One region of the Kosakonia sacchari SP1 genome, then DNA from elsewhere that is predicted to be linked to it. Evidence: predicted binding sites of a transcription regulator. Region 1 holds the regulator's gene; each other region holds the start of a gene.
The links. The regulator Fur, encoded in region 1, represses iron uptake genes when iron is present. The targets are predictions, from matches to a motif close to ATAATAATGAGAACNACTATCAA.
Positions count from the first base shown of each region.

Region 1 (4,483 bases):
TCTCGCTGAAAAGACAAATTGATTAAAAAGGCGGCGACTGGTCGTTTCAACGCGCCCGGTCGTTGGCGTGTCCGTTGTGCTGATGTATGATGGCGCGCTATTCAGCCCGGGCGCGCCGCCCGATTGCTTGTTTTTCCCGTAGTATGCTTAGACCATGGCTAAAGAACAAACGGACCGTACGACACTAGATCTGTTCGCGAATGAGCGTCGCCCGGGACGGCCGAAGACAAACCCGCTCTCGCGCGATGAACAATTGCGCATCAACAAACGCAATCAGCTAAAACGCGATAAAGTTCGTGGGCTTAAGCGTGTCGAATTAAAACTCAACGTGGAAGCCGTCGATGCGTTAAACGAGCTGGCGGAAGCGCGTGATATGAGCCGCAGCGAGCTTATCGAAGAGATGCTGCTGGCGCAGCTGAAGGCATTGCGCGGCTAGCGAATCCTCCGAAACATCATCGAAATAACACTTTCATGTGTCATACAGTGCAGTCCGACGCGATAGCAGTTTCCGCGTGCTTCCCTGTTCTGCTATGATTGCCCTTATCTGTAGGCGTAGCGCCACCACCATACTCATTAAGTTTCAAGAGGTTATTTTACTCATGGCAATTACAGGCATTTTCTTCGGCAGCGACACCGGCAACACCGAAAACATCGCGAAAATGATTCAGAGTCAGCTTGGTAAAGACGTTGCCGACGTACATGACATTGCCAAGAGCAGCAAAGAAGATATCGAAGGGTATGACATTCTGTTGCTCGGCATTCCTACCTGGTACTATGGTGAAGCGCAGTGCGACTGGGATGACTTTTTCCCGACGCTGGAAGAGATCGACTTTAACGGTAAATTAGTTGCGCTGTTCGGCTGTGGCGACCAGGAAGATTACGCGGAATATTTCTGCGATGCGCTGGGCACCATTCGCGATATCATCGAACCGCGCGGCGCGACCATTGTTGGTCACTGGCCGACTGCGGGCTACCATTTTGAAGCCTCTAAAGGTCTGGCGGACGATGACCACTTCGTTGGCCTGGCGATTGACGAAGACCGTCAACCTGAGCTGACTTCCGAACGCGTTCAAAAATGGGTAAAACAGGTTCGCGAAGAGTTGCACCTGGACGATATCCTTAATGCCTGAGTTTTTTACGGCGTAATCTGTGGATTGCGCCGTATTAATAGATAAAAGCAATGGAAATAATTGCTACAAATTTTTAACTTTTTTATCCATCGCTGTACAATGAGCCCTGCTAAACTGGGTGCCGCCGTAAAGGACTTTGCTGGCGACACCACGTTTTATAAGCTTACTTTACTTGAGGGCTTGCAGTTTTCATCCAGCCATGGCAGTTCTATAATGAGACGCATTACCCCAGGTGCATTCCTTATAACTTCCGCTAAGGAAGTGAATCGTATAGCAACAGGACAGATTCCGCATGACTGACAACAATACCGCATTAAAGAAGGCCGGCCTGAAAGTCACGCTTCCTCGGTTAAAAATCCTTGAAGTGCTTCAGGAACCGGATAACCATCATGTCAGTGCGGAAGATTTATACAAACGACTGATCGACATGGGCGAAGAGATCGGACTGGCAACGGTTTACCGTGTACTGAACCAGTTTGACGACGCCGGGATTGTGACCCGTCATAACTTCGAAGGCGGCAAGTCCGTTTTTGAACTGACTCAGCAACATCACCACGATCACCTGATCTGCCTCGATTGCGGCAAGGTGATTGAATTCAGTGATGACTCCATTGAAGCGCGTCAGCGTGAAATCGCCGCGAAACACGGCATTCGCCTGACTAACCACAGTCTTTACCTTTACGGTCACTGCGCCGAAGGTGACTGCCGCGAAGATGAACACGCGCACGACGCGAAATAACAGCTTTTGAAGCCTAAAAAGCCAACCTGACGGTTGGCTTTTTTTTGCCTGCAATACTGGCAAAAAAGAAAAACCCGGCAAGCTCGCGCCGCCGGGTGTAATCACTGCCTCACATTACGCTTTTACGCTGTCGACACGGCTAAAGCGTTTACCGTCCGGGCTGACGGTTCGCACCTGCACTTCCCCGCTCACTTGCGGACGCGCTTTATCGTCGTAGCGCTGCCAGTTTTTGCCGCCGTCGGTTGAAAACTCAACCACCATGCCTGGGAAGCTGGTATTGGCTTCAAGTTTTCCACCCACCACGCGCGCGCCCGGTACTGGCAGGCGGTAATGAACACCAGCCTTATCCAGTTTCGCCAGTTCGCGATGACCTAACAGGTTCGCAAAGCGTTGCCAGTCACGTTCCAGCGCTTTCACATCTACCAGATGTGTCTCACCGCCTTTGTATTCACGTCCGGCTTTGTAATCCTGCTCCCAGCCCGCGCGATGCCATGCACGTTCAGCCACCGAAACCATACGCGGATAAATCATGTACTCCATCTGGTTATCGGTGCGCACCACCTCGCTCCACAGCTGCGCAGAAAGGCCATACGCGCCCGGCCACGGTTTGTCGGATTTCGCGCTAAACGGGTTGCCATCACGATCGAGCGAGGTTTCCGCGTTCTGCGGCATGTTGTCCGGGGCGAAACTGAAAATCTTACGTTCATCGCTAAAACGCGTACCCCAGTAGTAACCGCTTTCGGCCGGGTTGACCTCATTCGGGAAATCGAGATAAACGTAATCAGGGTTAGAGACCACAACGCGGAAGCCTTTGTTCGCCCAGTCATTCACCGAGTCAAAACCGCCCCAGTAGAGCGTATCCCAGAAGTTAACATTGACATGATCGGTGGCGAACACCGACGCGTCTTTGGCATCTTTCAAACCGTCCTGCCACGCCTGCATCGTGTCAATGCCGTGCGCTTTCACCAGCTTGCTGACCTCAACGCCAAAATAGCTGGAGAGATGTTCCACGTCGGCAACTTTGCCCTCTTTGATCATCGCCTGGCAGGCTTGCGATTTCGCCCACGGCTTATCCTGATTGCTCTGATCAATAATGCCTTTGCCCGCTTCCGGTTTTTTCTGATCCGTATAACCGGCGCCCAGATAGATGTTTTTCGCTTCGTCACCGCCAAAATGCCAGGTATTCAGCGGCAGCCCGGCTTCTTTATGCATCTGCTGGATTTCACCAATCACTTTGTCTACGAAGTTACGCGACGAATCAAGGCACGGATTGAGATAACCAGTGCGGTTATAGAACTGCACACCGGTGGTGTTCGATGTATCAGTGGGATCCAGCAGACGATATTGATTTGCCTCTTTCTCTTTGCCTGCTTTCATCAGGCGATCGTAACGCGCTTCCATCGAGATCACCGCTGCACGCGCATGAGCTGGCATATCGATTTCCGGGATCACTTCGATTTGTCGCGCTTTGGCGTATTTGAGGATTTCGATGTAATCGGCACGGCTGAAGTGACCGCTACCGTTGTTATTACTGTCCGGTCCGGAACCGAGCTGCGGCAACAGGCACGTTTTCTCACTCAGATCATGACAACGCTTACTGCCGATATCGGTCAGTTCCGGCAGGCCGGGGATCTCAATGCGCCAGCCTTCATCATCCGTAAGATGGAAATGGAATTTGTTCAGTTTGTATGCCGACATCTGATCTAACAGGCGCAGTACCGCCGCTTTACTGTGGAAGTTGCGACCAACATCCAGCTGGATGCCGCGATAATCAAAACGCGGTGCATCTTTCGCTTCAAGCGCGGCAATCTTCATCTCGCCCGTAGCAGGAACGAGCGACAGCAGCGATTGCAGACCGTAGAACACGCCCGCTTGATCGTAGCCGGTCACCACGGTTTCTTTCGCGCCAATATGCAGACGGTACGCGCCAGACACCGCCTCATCGCCGCTAAAGGTGTTGCTGGCAATTTCAGTCCGTAGCGGATAATTGCCCTCTTTCACGCCCAGTAATGCAAAACGTGATTTCACCGCATCTTGTGCATCGGCACTCAGCGCGGAGAGATCCAGCTTCACGCCCTTACTCAGGTCGACATCCTGCCCGTGGATGTTAACGTGCTGTGGCGTTGGCACAATCTGGCCACGCAGCGACGCGAGATTTAGCGTTTTCACATCGCTATTTTTCTCAAAGCGCGCCTCAGCAGTCATCAGGATATTTTTGTCGTCCGGCGTACGTTTCCACTGGTTATCAAGCGGCGTAACAAAGCGGGATAAATCTTCCGTATCCGTATTGGCAATCACTTTCGCCGTCGCGCCGTCGGCGGTGACGTACCAGCGCGGCAGCACATCGGTGATAAACAACTGCCAGTATTCATTAATAATCGGGATCTCTATCGCCTGCTTTGCCGGGAAACCGGTAAATTTGTCGGTCGGCTCCAGCTTATGCAGGTCGCCCATAATATGGGTCACTTTGAACTGATCGTTTGCCACCTCCAGCACCGGACGAATGCTGTGAAAATAGATGGCCCACGCGTTGTCGGTTACCGCGTCGCCATTATTGGTCAGGGTGATCACCGCTTTGTTGCAGGACGCCCAATCGGCGCCGAGCTTCGCACAG
Region 1 is NZ_CP007215.2:3,417,089-3,421,571, forward strand. It holds gene ybfF (esterase) at 1-22, shown strand, start outside; gene ybfE (LexA regulated protein) at 155-436, shown strand; gene fldA (flavodoxin FldA) at 600-1,130, shown strand; gene fur (ferric iron uptake transcriptional regulator) at 1,423-1,869, shown strand; gene C813_RS39205 (beta-N-acetylhexosaminidase) at 1,984-4,483, opposite strand, start outside.

Region 2 (4,483 bases), 130 kb from region 1:
AATGCCCCGGTATCCATCGCCACGTTGAGACGTAAAATATCGGTTGTTGCCGCACGCCCCGGCAATGGCGTATCGGAAAGCGAAACCGGCGAGGGCAACACGCTGCGCTGCTGTGCCCAAAAAGCGCGGTCACGTTGCCAGGCGTCACTTTCGCGGTAGCGCTGGTACTCTTCCACCACCCCGGCAAACGGTGTAAAGGGTGATGTCGGTGTGGGTTCACCGCGCCGCCATGTGCTGTAAATGGCGGCAATCTGGCGGGTAATCGCCGGGAAACTGAAGCCATCAACCAGTAAATGGTGATAACGCTGATACCAGTACCAGTGCTGCGCGCCCACGCGCAACAGTTGATGGCAAACCAGCGGATTGCCGCTCTCCACACGCAGGTTTTGCGCCAGGTCATCCTGCATTATCTGTAATGCGGCGGCATGTGGTTCGCCGTTGTCACGCAAATCAACAATCTCCGGCAGGGCAAAGACATGTGCCTCATCGACCCACTGCCACACTTCGCCGTTCTCTTCCTCAAAACGCATGCGCAGCGTGTCGGCCTGCGACAAACCGCTAACAATCGCCTGTGCCAGCAGCGCGGCGTCGATATCACCTTTTAATTCAACATAGTGCGCCACGCTCCAGGCGTTGGGCAGGGTTGAGAGTTTTTCCGCCATCCAGATCCCCGGCTGTGCGGCGACCAGCGGTAAACGTTGGGTCATTTTCCGCTCCTCATTGCACATGGTGCGCCGGGGTTAATGTTTGCCAGTTTGCCGCCAGCCAGGCGTCGCACTCATCCTGCGGTTGTGGCTCGCAGACAACATTCCAGCCTGCGGGAAGCGCGCACTGCGCAGGCCACAGGCTGAACTGCCGCCGGGTATTTTGCAGAATATAAAATTGCCCTTGCGGGTTATCGAAAGGGTTGGTGAATTCCATAGCAAACTCCTGTCGTGAAAAGGTGCGATTAACAAGCGCGGGTAAGCGGCTGCCAGAGGGTGATAAGCCCGGAGGTCAACCCGCCGCGCCAGCAAAGCGCATCGTGTCCGCCATCAACCTGACGCCAGAAAACCGACTGCTGTGTGCGTTGTAACAGGGGAAGAAGCGCCTCGTTGGCGCGAAAAATAAGCGGTTCGCGAACGCCCGCCTCCAGCACAATGCGCAGGCCCTGCGGGTTCAACTCACCGTTTTTAAGTTGTTCGATAATGATGCCGTCACGCTCGCCGCCGCGATGCGGCCACCAGAACGATCCGGACTGGCTCAACACGCAACCAAACCGCTGCGGCCAGTGCAGCGCGGCATACAGTGACGACAGGCCGCCAAAACTCTGCCCGGCCACCACGGTGTGCTCCGCGTTGTCGCTGAATGGCGCGATGCCACGAACCTGCGGCAATAACTCGGCTTGTACCGCCAGCCAGAAATCGGCATTGCACGGCAACTCCCGGCTGCGGTGGGCGTTATCAATCACATCGATCAGCACATACACCGCCTCCGGCAGTTGCCCGGCGGTGGTTAAGGCTGCCAGCGCAGGCCATACCGGCATGCTTTGCGCCCAAAACTGCCCGTCGAGCAGGATCGCCAGCGGGTGTTCAGCGCTATCACTATTGCCGGTGCTATAAACCCAGACGCGGCGCGTGTTGTTCAGGCGCGCGCTGCGCCATTGCAGGCACTGCGGTTCGTTGAACGGCGTTTCGATTTCGCGCCAGCCCGGCTGCAACGGCGCATCGGGCATTTCCAGCGCCGAAACGGGATGACCGCGCCCGCCACGCCAGCTTTGCGCATTGAGCGGATCGGCAATCGCACGCGCCAGTAATTTGCGCCAGCCTTCGCGCAGCGCGGTGCGATCCGGCGGCGTAATCGTGAAAACGTCGGCGGAAAAATCGTCGCTGTTTTGCGAAGGAATAAAGCAGTAGCTGCCGCGCCAGCTAGCGGCAAGCGTGGTTTTCCAGCACCAGACATCGGTTCCGGCAATGCGCGTCAGCGATTGTGGCGTCGATTTTTGATGGTGATCGGTCACCCCGGTAACGTAGATCCACACCCGGCGCACGCGCGAGGTGGCTTCTGTCCCGGCACGATCGCGCCACCAGAACGTGACCTCATAATTTCCCTGCGCGTTTTTGACCCATTCGGGCCCCTGTTTTGACTCCCACCAGGCATCACTTCCCGTTGTTGACGTCACGGCTTTAACCTCAAATATGCTGTGGAAATTTTTGCTTGCAGATCAAAAAATATCGATAATATTATTGATAACTATTTTCATTTGCAATAGCGTATTGGCGCGCTATGGGAAGCGCGTCTTTCACTTAAAACGGCCGCCGTGGGCGAATTTTCTCAGGACTGAGCGCCTCGCTACGAGCTGGCTTCATTATGCCGCCTCCTCTCCCCTGGGAAAGGACTAGCCGGGGATGCGGCGACGAAAAGCAGGAACAACAATGAATAACAAAATCAAATCCCTGGCCGTTCTGGTCAATCTGGGGATCTACGGCGTTGCTGTGCCAGCGTTGGCGGCAGAAACCAGCGCCGCCTCTGGCGAAGAGACGATTGTCGTCACGGCTGAGCAGCAAAACTTGCAGGCACCGGGCGTTTCCACCATCACGGCCGACGAAATTCGTAAGAACCCGCCTTCCCGTGATGTCTCCGAAATTATCCGTACCATGCCGGGCGTGAACTTAACCGGTAACGCCACCAGCGGTCAGCGCGGGAACAACCGCCAGATCGACATTCGCGGCATGGGTCCGGAAAACACCCTGATTCTGGTGGATGGTAAACCGGTCACCAGCCGTAACTCCGTGCGCCTTGGCTGGCGCGGTGAGCGCGACAGCCGGGGTGACACCAACTGGGTGCCGCCGGAAATGATCGAGCGTATTGAAGTGATTCGCGGCCCGGCGGCGGCGCGCTACGGTAACGGCGCGGCAGGCGGCGTGGTGAATATCATCACCAAAAAAGAGAATACTGGCGAATGGCACGGCTCGTGGAATACCTATTTCAACGCGCCGGAACACAAAGATGAAGGTTCAACCAAACGCACCAACTTCAGCCTGAGCGGCCCGCTCGGCGACGATGTTAGCTTCCGCCTGTATGGCAACCTCGCCAAAACCCAGGCCGATGCGCAGGACATCAACAAAGATCACCAGTCCGAACGTACCGGAACTTACGCCAACACCGTCGTTGCCGGGCGTGAAGGTTCGATCAACAAAGACATTACTGGCGTCGTGCGCTGGGATTTTGCCCCGATGCAGGCGCTGGAGTTGCAGGCCGGTTACAGCCGCCAGGGCAACCTCTACGCGGGTGATACGCAGAACACCAACAACGACAGCAGCACCAATAACTACGTCAATGATAACTACGGCAAAGAGACCAACCGTCTTTATCGCCAGAACTACTCGGCGACCTGGACCGGCGGCTGGGATAACGGCGTGACCACCAACAACTGGATACGTTATGAACACACCCGTAACTCACGTATCCCGGAAGGACTGGCGGGCGGTACGGAAGGTCTGTTCAACGCGCAAAAATTCTCTGATATCGACTACGGCGATCTGCTGCTGCACAGCGAAGCAAGCGTACCGTTTGAACTGCTGTTCAAGCAGAATCTGACCATCGGTGCCGAGTGGGATCACCAGAGCATGAAAGATTCCACCTCGAATACCCAGACCTTTATGGGCGGCAATATCCCGGGTTACAGCAGCACCGGCCGTAGCCCCTATTCCGATGCGGATATCTTCTCGGTGTTTGCCGAAGACAACATTGAGCTGACTGACAGCACCATGCTGACCCCGGCGTTACGCTTCGACCACCACACCATCGTCGGCAATAACTGGAGCCCGTCGCTGAACTTATCTCAGGGCCTTGGCGACGACTTCACCCTGAAAATGGGTATCGCCCGCGCTTACAAAGCACCGAGCCTGTACCAGACCAATCCGAACTACATTCTCTACAGCCGTGGCCAAGGTTGCTACGCGGTCACCGTGGATGCCAATGGCAGAGACATCGGCTGCTATCTGCAAGGTAACGACGATCTGAAAGCGGAAAACAGCATCAACAAAGAGATTGGTCTGGAGTTCAAACGTGACGGCTGGCTGGCGGGTGTCACCTGGTTCCGTAACGACTACCGCAACAAGATTGAGTCTGGCTACGCGCCGGTTGGACAGACCTCCATCAAGAGCGGCAATTCAAACTTGAACACCTATATCTACCAGTGGGATAACGTGCCGAAAGCGGTAGTGGAAGGGTTAGAAGGTGCGTTGAATGTGCCGGTAAGCGAGACGGTAAACTGGACCAACAATGTCACCTATATGCTGCAAAGCAAAAACAAAACCACCGGCGAACGGCTGTCGATCATTCCTGAATACACCTGGAACTCCACGCTGAGCTGGCAGGTTACCCAGGATGTTTCGCTGCAATCGACCTTTACCTGGTACGGTAAACAGCAGCCGAAGAAATATGACTACAAAGGTAACCGCGTGACTGGTTCCGCCACCAACGAAGTGAGCCCGTACAG
Region 2 is NZ_CP007215.2:3,546,534-3,551,016, forward strand. It holds gene entF (enterobactin non-ribosomal peptide synthetase EntF) at 1-707, opposite strand, end outside; gene C813_RS39825 (MbtH family protein) at 718-921, opposite strand; gene fes (enterochelin esterase) at 950-2,161, opposite strand; gene C813_RS39835 (TonB-dependent siderophore receptor) at 2,415-4,483, shown strand, end outside.
Region 2: fes (enterochelin esterase) is a predicted target of Fur. The motif match lies at 2,220-2,242, and genes of this name have one in related genera.

Region 3 (4,483 bases), 680 kb from region 1:
TGGCAATGCCAGCGCGTCGCGTTGCTCGGCACCGATCGTGCCGGAGGTGCTAACAAACTGGCTGTTCAGTAAGCCTTCCAGCGGCGTGTATTTCCAGTTTTCATGTTTGCGTGTCGGCAACCCTAAACGCAGCATTTGCTGCAGATGCTGCTGCGCCGATTCAGAACGCGTCCCACCCTGGGTTTCAAACAGATGATGCCACTGTTGCAGCGCGTTACTGCTGTTCGGTAAGCCAGCCATAGCCCTGCTCCTCCAGTTGCTTAACCAGCGTGAAATCACCGGATTTCACGATGCGCCCCTGATACAACACATGAACGAAATCCGGCTTGATGTAATCCAGGATCCGCTGATAGTGCGTGACAATGATAAATGCGCGTTTTTCATCACGCAGCGCATTCACCCCTTCAGCAACAATTTTTAGCGCATCAATATCAAGACCGGAGTCCGTTTCATCCAGGATGCACAGTTCAGGTTCCAGCACCGCCATTTGTAGAATGTCGTTACGTTTTTTCTCGCCGCCAGAGAAACCGACATTGACCGAACGGGTAAGCAGATCTTCGGGCATTTTCAGCAGCTTGATTTTGTCTTCCATCAGATCCTGGAAGTCAAACCGATCCAGCGCCTCTTCGCCGCGATATTCACGCACCGCATTAAGCGCCGTTTGCAGGAAAAACTGATTACTGACGCCGGGGATCTCCACCGGATACTGGAACGCCATAAACACGCCTTCACCAGCACGGTCTTCCGGCGACAGCTCCAGCAAATCTTTGCCTTTAAACTCGACGCTGCCACCCACTACTTCATAATCTTCACGGCCAGCCAGTGTCGCAGAAAGCGTACTTTTCCCGGAGCCGTTCGGCCCCATAATCGCGTGGACTTCACCGGGGCGCACCTCCAGGCTCAGGCCTCGCAGGATCTCTTTATCTTCAACGCTTACCTGCAAGTCTTTAATACTTAACATTTCTTATCCTTTAATCCTTAACCGACACTGTGTTCAAGGCTGATGGCCAGCAGTTTTTGCGCTTCAACGGCAAACTCCAGCGGCAGTTCAGAAAAGACGTCTTTACAGAAGCCGTTGACGATCATGGAAATGGCATCGTCTTCACTGATCCCGCGTTGCAGGCAATAGAAGAGCTGATCTTCACCGATACGTGACGTCGTGGCTTCATGTTCAAGCTGAGCGCTGTTATTACGGCACTCGACATACGGGAAAGTATGCGCCCCGCAATCCGGGCCAATCAGCATCGAGTCGCACTGGGTGAAATTACGGGCATTGGTCGCCGTCGGCATGATTTTCACCAGCCCGCGATAGCTGTTCTGGCTATGCCCGGCGGAGATCCCTTTCGAAATAATCGTCGATTTAGTGTTCTTACCGATATGGATCATCTTGGTGCCGGTATCCGCCTGCTGATGCCCGCTGGTCAGCGCAACAGAGAAGAATTCACCGATGGAGTTATCGCCGCGCAGAATACAGCTGGGGTATTTCCAGGTGATGGCGGAGCCCGTCTCAGATTGCGTCCACGACATCTTGCTGTTTTCGCCTTCGCACAGCGCGCGCTTGGTCACGAAGTTGAGGATCCCACCGGTGTTGTTATCCCCCGGGAACCAGTTTTGCACCGTGGAGTATTTCACTTCCGCGTCTTTGTGAATGATCACTTCCACTACTGCTGCGTGCAGTTGATAGCTGTCGCGCACCGGTGCGGAACACCCTTCGATATAGCTGACGTAACTCCCTTCATCCGCCACCAAAATAGTGCGCTCAAACTGGCCGGTTTTTTCCGCATTAATGCGGAAATAGGTCGACAGTTCCATTGGGCAACGCACGCCTTTCGGGATGTAGATAAAAGTGCCATCTGAGGCAACGGCAGCGTTAAGCGCGGCAAAAAAGTTGTCATTGGAAGGAACCACCGTTCCGAGGTATTTTTTAACCAGTTCCGGGTGGTCATGGATCGCCTCGCCGAACGAGCAGAAGATGATCCCTTGCTCCGACAATTTTTCCCGGTACGTCGTTGCCACCGAGACGGAGTCAAAAATCGCGTCAACCGCCACTTCTTTACCTTCACGCACCGGGACGCCTAGCTGGTTAAAGGCCTCTTCAACTTCTTCCGTCAGCCAGGCATTTGCGCCGGTCTGTTGCACCGCTCCGGGCTGCGAGGCGCACGTGTCATCGCAGTTGCCACAGGAAGGTGCGGAGTAGTAACTGTAATCCTGGTAATCCAGTTTTTCGTAATGGGCTTTCAGCCAGTGCGGCTCTTCCATCTCCAGCCACGCCCGGAAAGCGTTCAGGCGAAACTCAAGCATCCATTCTGGTTCGTTGCGTTTCGCTGAAATGGCCCGCACGACCTCTTCATTGATGCCTTTTGCCAGCTCGTCGGTGCTCAGCCGGGTAAAAAAGCCCTCTTTATAATTGAGGTTGCCGCCGGTCCAGATTTTGACATCGTCAGTTGCTTCAGTATTACGAGACATAGTACCGCCTATACCCCGAAACTTTCGCCACAGCCGCATTCGTGCTGGGCTTTCGGGTTATGAAATTTGAAGATCTGATTTAAACCTTCACGCACGTAATCCACTTCGGTGCCGTCAATAAATGGCATCGCTTGCAGCGGTACGTAAAGGCGCGCGCCGTCAGATTCATAAAGCAAATCGTCTTCGCTCGGCTCCGTCACGGTATTGAGTACATAGCCAAAACCTGCGCAACCCGTCTGCTTGATACCAAGCCGTACACCGAGCACACCGGCCTGCTTACTGGCCAGCGCACGAATATGTTCTGCGGCAGCGGGTGTCATGGTTAACCCCCGCCACGTAAAATCTTGCGGATTAAATGATTCCATCGTTTACCTCACATCAGCAGATCAAAGGCTCATAATGCTATGTTAGTGATAATGATTATCACTTCAACCTCTTTTCCGAAGGGTTATTAGCCACAAGCCCCTTTTTTCGGCACATGTTATAAGCATAGACTCTGCGCAAAGGCTTTACAGGTAAGTGAAAATTTGTTTAATAAATTGATAAATAATGAGTTTAGAGGGTGTAGCGGCGACCAGACGGTGAAAAAGAAAAGATGCATAGCCAATACCTATTACTGAGATAGGATTTTGAAATTTTTCAATGTTAAAAGTGACCCGCTTATCAAAACATTATGTTTTCGCAAAACGCTGTCTTAACGCGTAGCCCCAACTTCAGCGCTTTACGTTTTTAAAATTAATCTCCAGTGATATCAACAGTCCGCCCGCCAGCGGCAAAATAGTCATAGTAAAAAGTTGAACCGGATGCTGGAATGAGTGTCCGAAAACAAGAATTTTTTACCACATTTGAGCAAGTTATGGATAAAACGGCGTTGATTTTGCTGCTGCTCGCGGTGGTGGTTCTGGTGGTGGGTTTATGGTCAATTTTCAGCGAAACGCTGTGGATAGTAGCCAGCTTCCTGGAAACGTTGCTTTACCCCACTATCTCCACACCGGAGTGACGTTATGGTGTTCTGGTCGCTATTACATAAATAGCATGGGATAAGAAAAAACATTCGAAAAAGAAGAAATTACCCCCTCATTTCTGAAATGAAGTCAGTTATATTCGGCTTTTTTAAAATGTGCTCACATCGCTGAGCCATCAAACAAGGAGAGTATTGATGAATGCAAAACCAATGATGTCTTTTTTAGATAGCGGAACGGGTTTTCCCGTGCTGTTAGGCCATAGCTATTTGTTTGATAAAGCGATGTGGTCGCCACAAATTGAAACGCTTAGCCGGCACTTTCGTGTGATCGTACCGGATTTGTGGGGGCATGGTGAATCCCCGGCATTGCCTGGCTCACCCACCTCTCTGGCCGATATTGCCGCCGACCATCTGGCTTTAATGGATTCGCTCAATATCGATCAGTTTGCCGTGGTCGGCTTGTCGGTCGGTGGAATGTGGGGAGCAGAACTCGCGGCCGCCGCACCGTCGCGGGTTAAGGCTGTGATGTTATTTGATACCTTTATTGGCGATGAAACGGATCTGGCGCGTGAGCGTTACTTCGCAATGCTCAACGCCATCGAGGCGACCGGCACTATTCCCCCGGCATTACTCGATTATATTGTCAGTCAATTTTATTCGCAGTTTGCCGCGCCTGAAGATGTTCAGCAGCTCATCGCTTATCTTTCCTCGCTCTCTACAGAGCAGCTTCGCAGCAGTATTGTGCCGCTCGGTAAATTGATTTTCGGCCGACCAGATCGTATGAGCATTCTGGATGCTGTGGCTTGTCCGGCGCATGTGGCAACTGGCGAACTGGATCTGCCGCGCCCGCCAGTGGAAGGGCGACAGATGGCAGAAGCATTAGGTTGTGAATTCACGTTGATTCCTAATGCGGCGCATATCAGTAACCGGGAGAACCCTGAATGTGTTTCACAATTGATTGTCGGCTTTCTGAAGCAACATTGTTGATCCCTCATCACACTGCAAAAGCCAGGAAATTAGCACCCTGGCGATAGCCTGTTGCTAACCCTTTAA
Region 3 is NZ_CP007215.2:2,738,221-2,742,703, forward strand. It holds gene sufD (Fe-S cluster assembly protein SufD) at 1-240, opposite strand, end outside; gene sufC (Fe-S cluster assembly ATPase SufC) at 215-961, opposite strand; gene sufB (Fe-S cluster assembly protein SufB) at 979-2,466, opposite strand; gene sufA (Fe-S cluster assembly scaffold SufA) at 2,475-2,831, opposite strand; gene C813_RS35885 (Ecr family regulatory small membrane protein) at 3,278-3,466, shown strand; gene C813_RS35890 (alpha/beta fold hydrolase) at 3,626-4,417, shown strand.
Region 3: sufA (Fe-S cluster assembly scaffold SufA) is a predicted target of Fur. The motif match lies at 2,871-2,893, and genes of this name have one in related genera.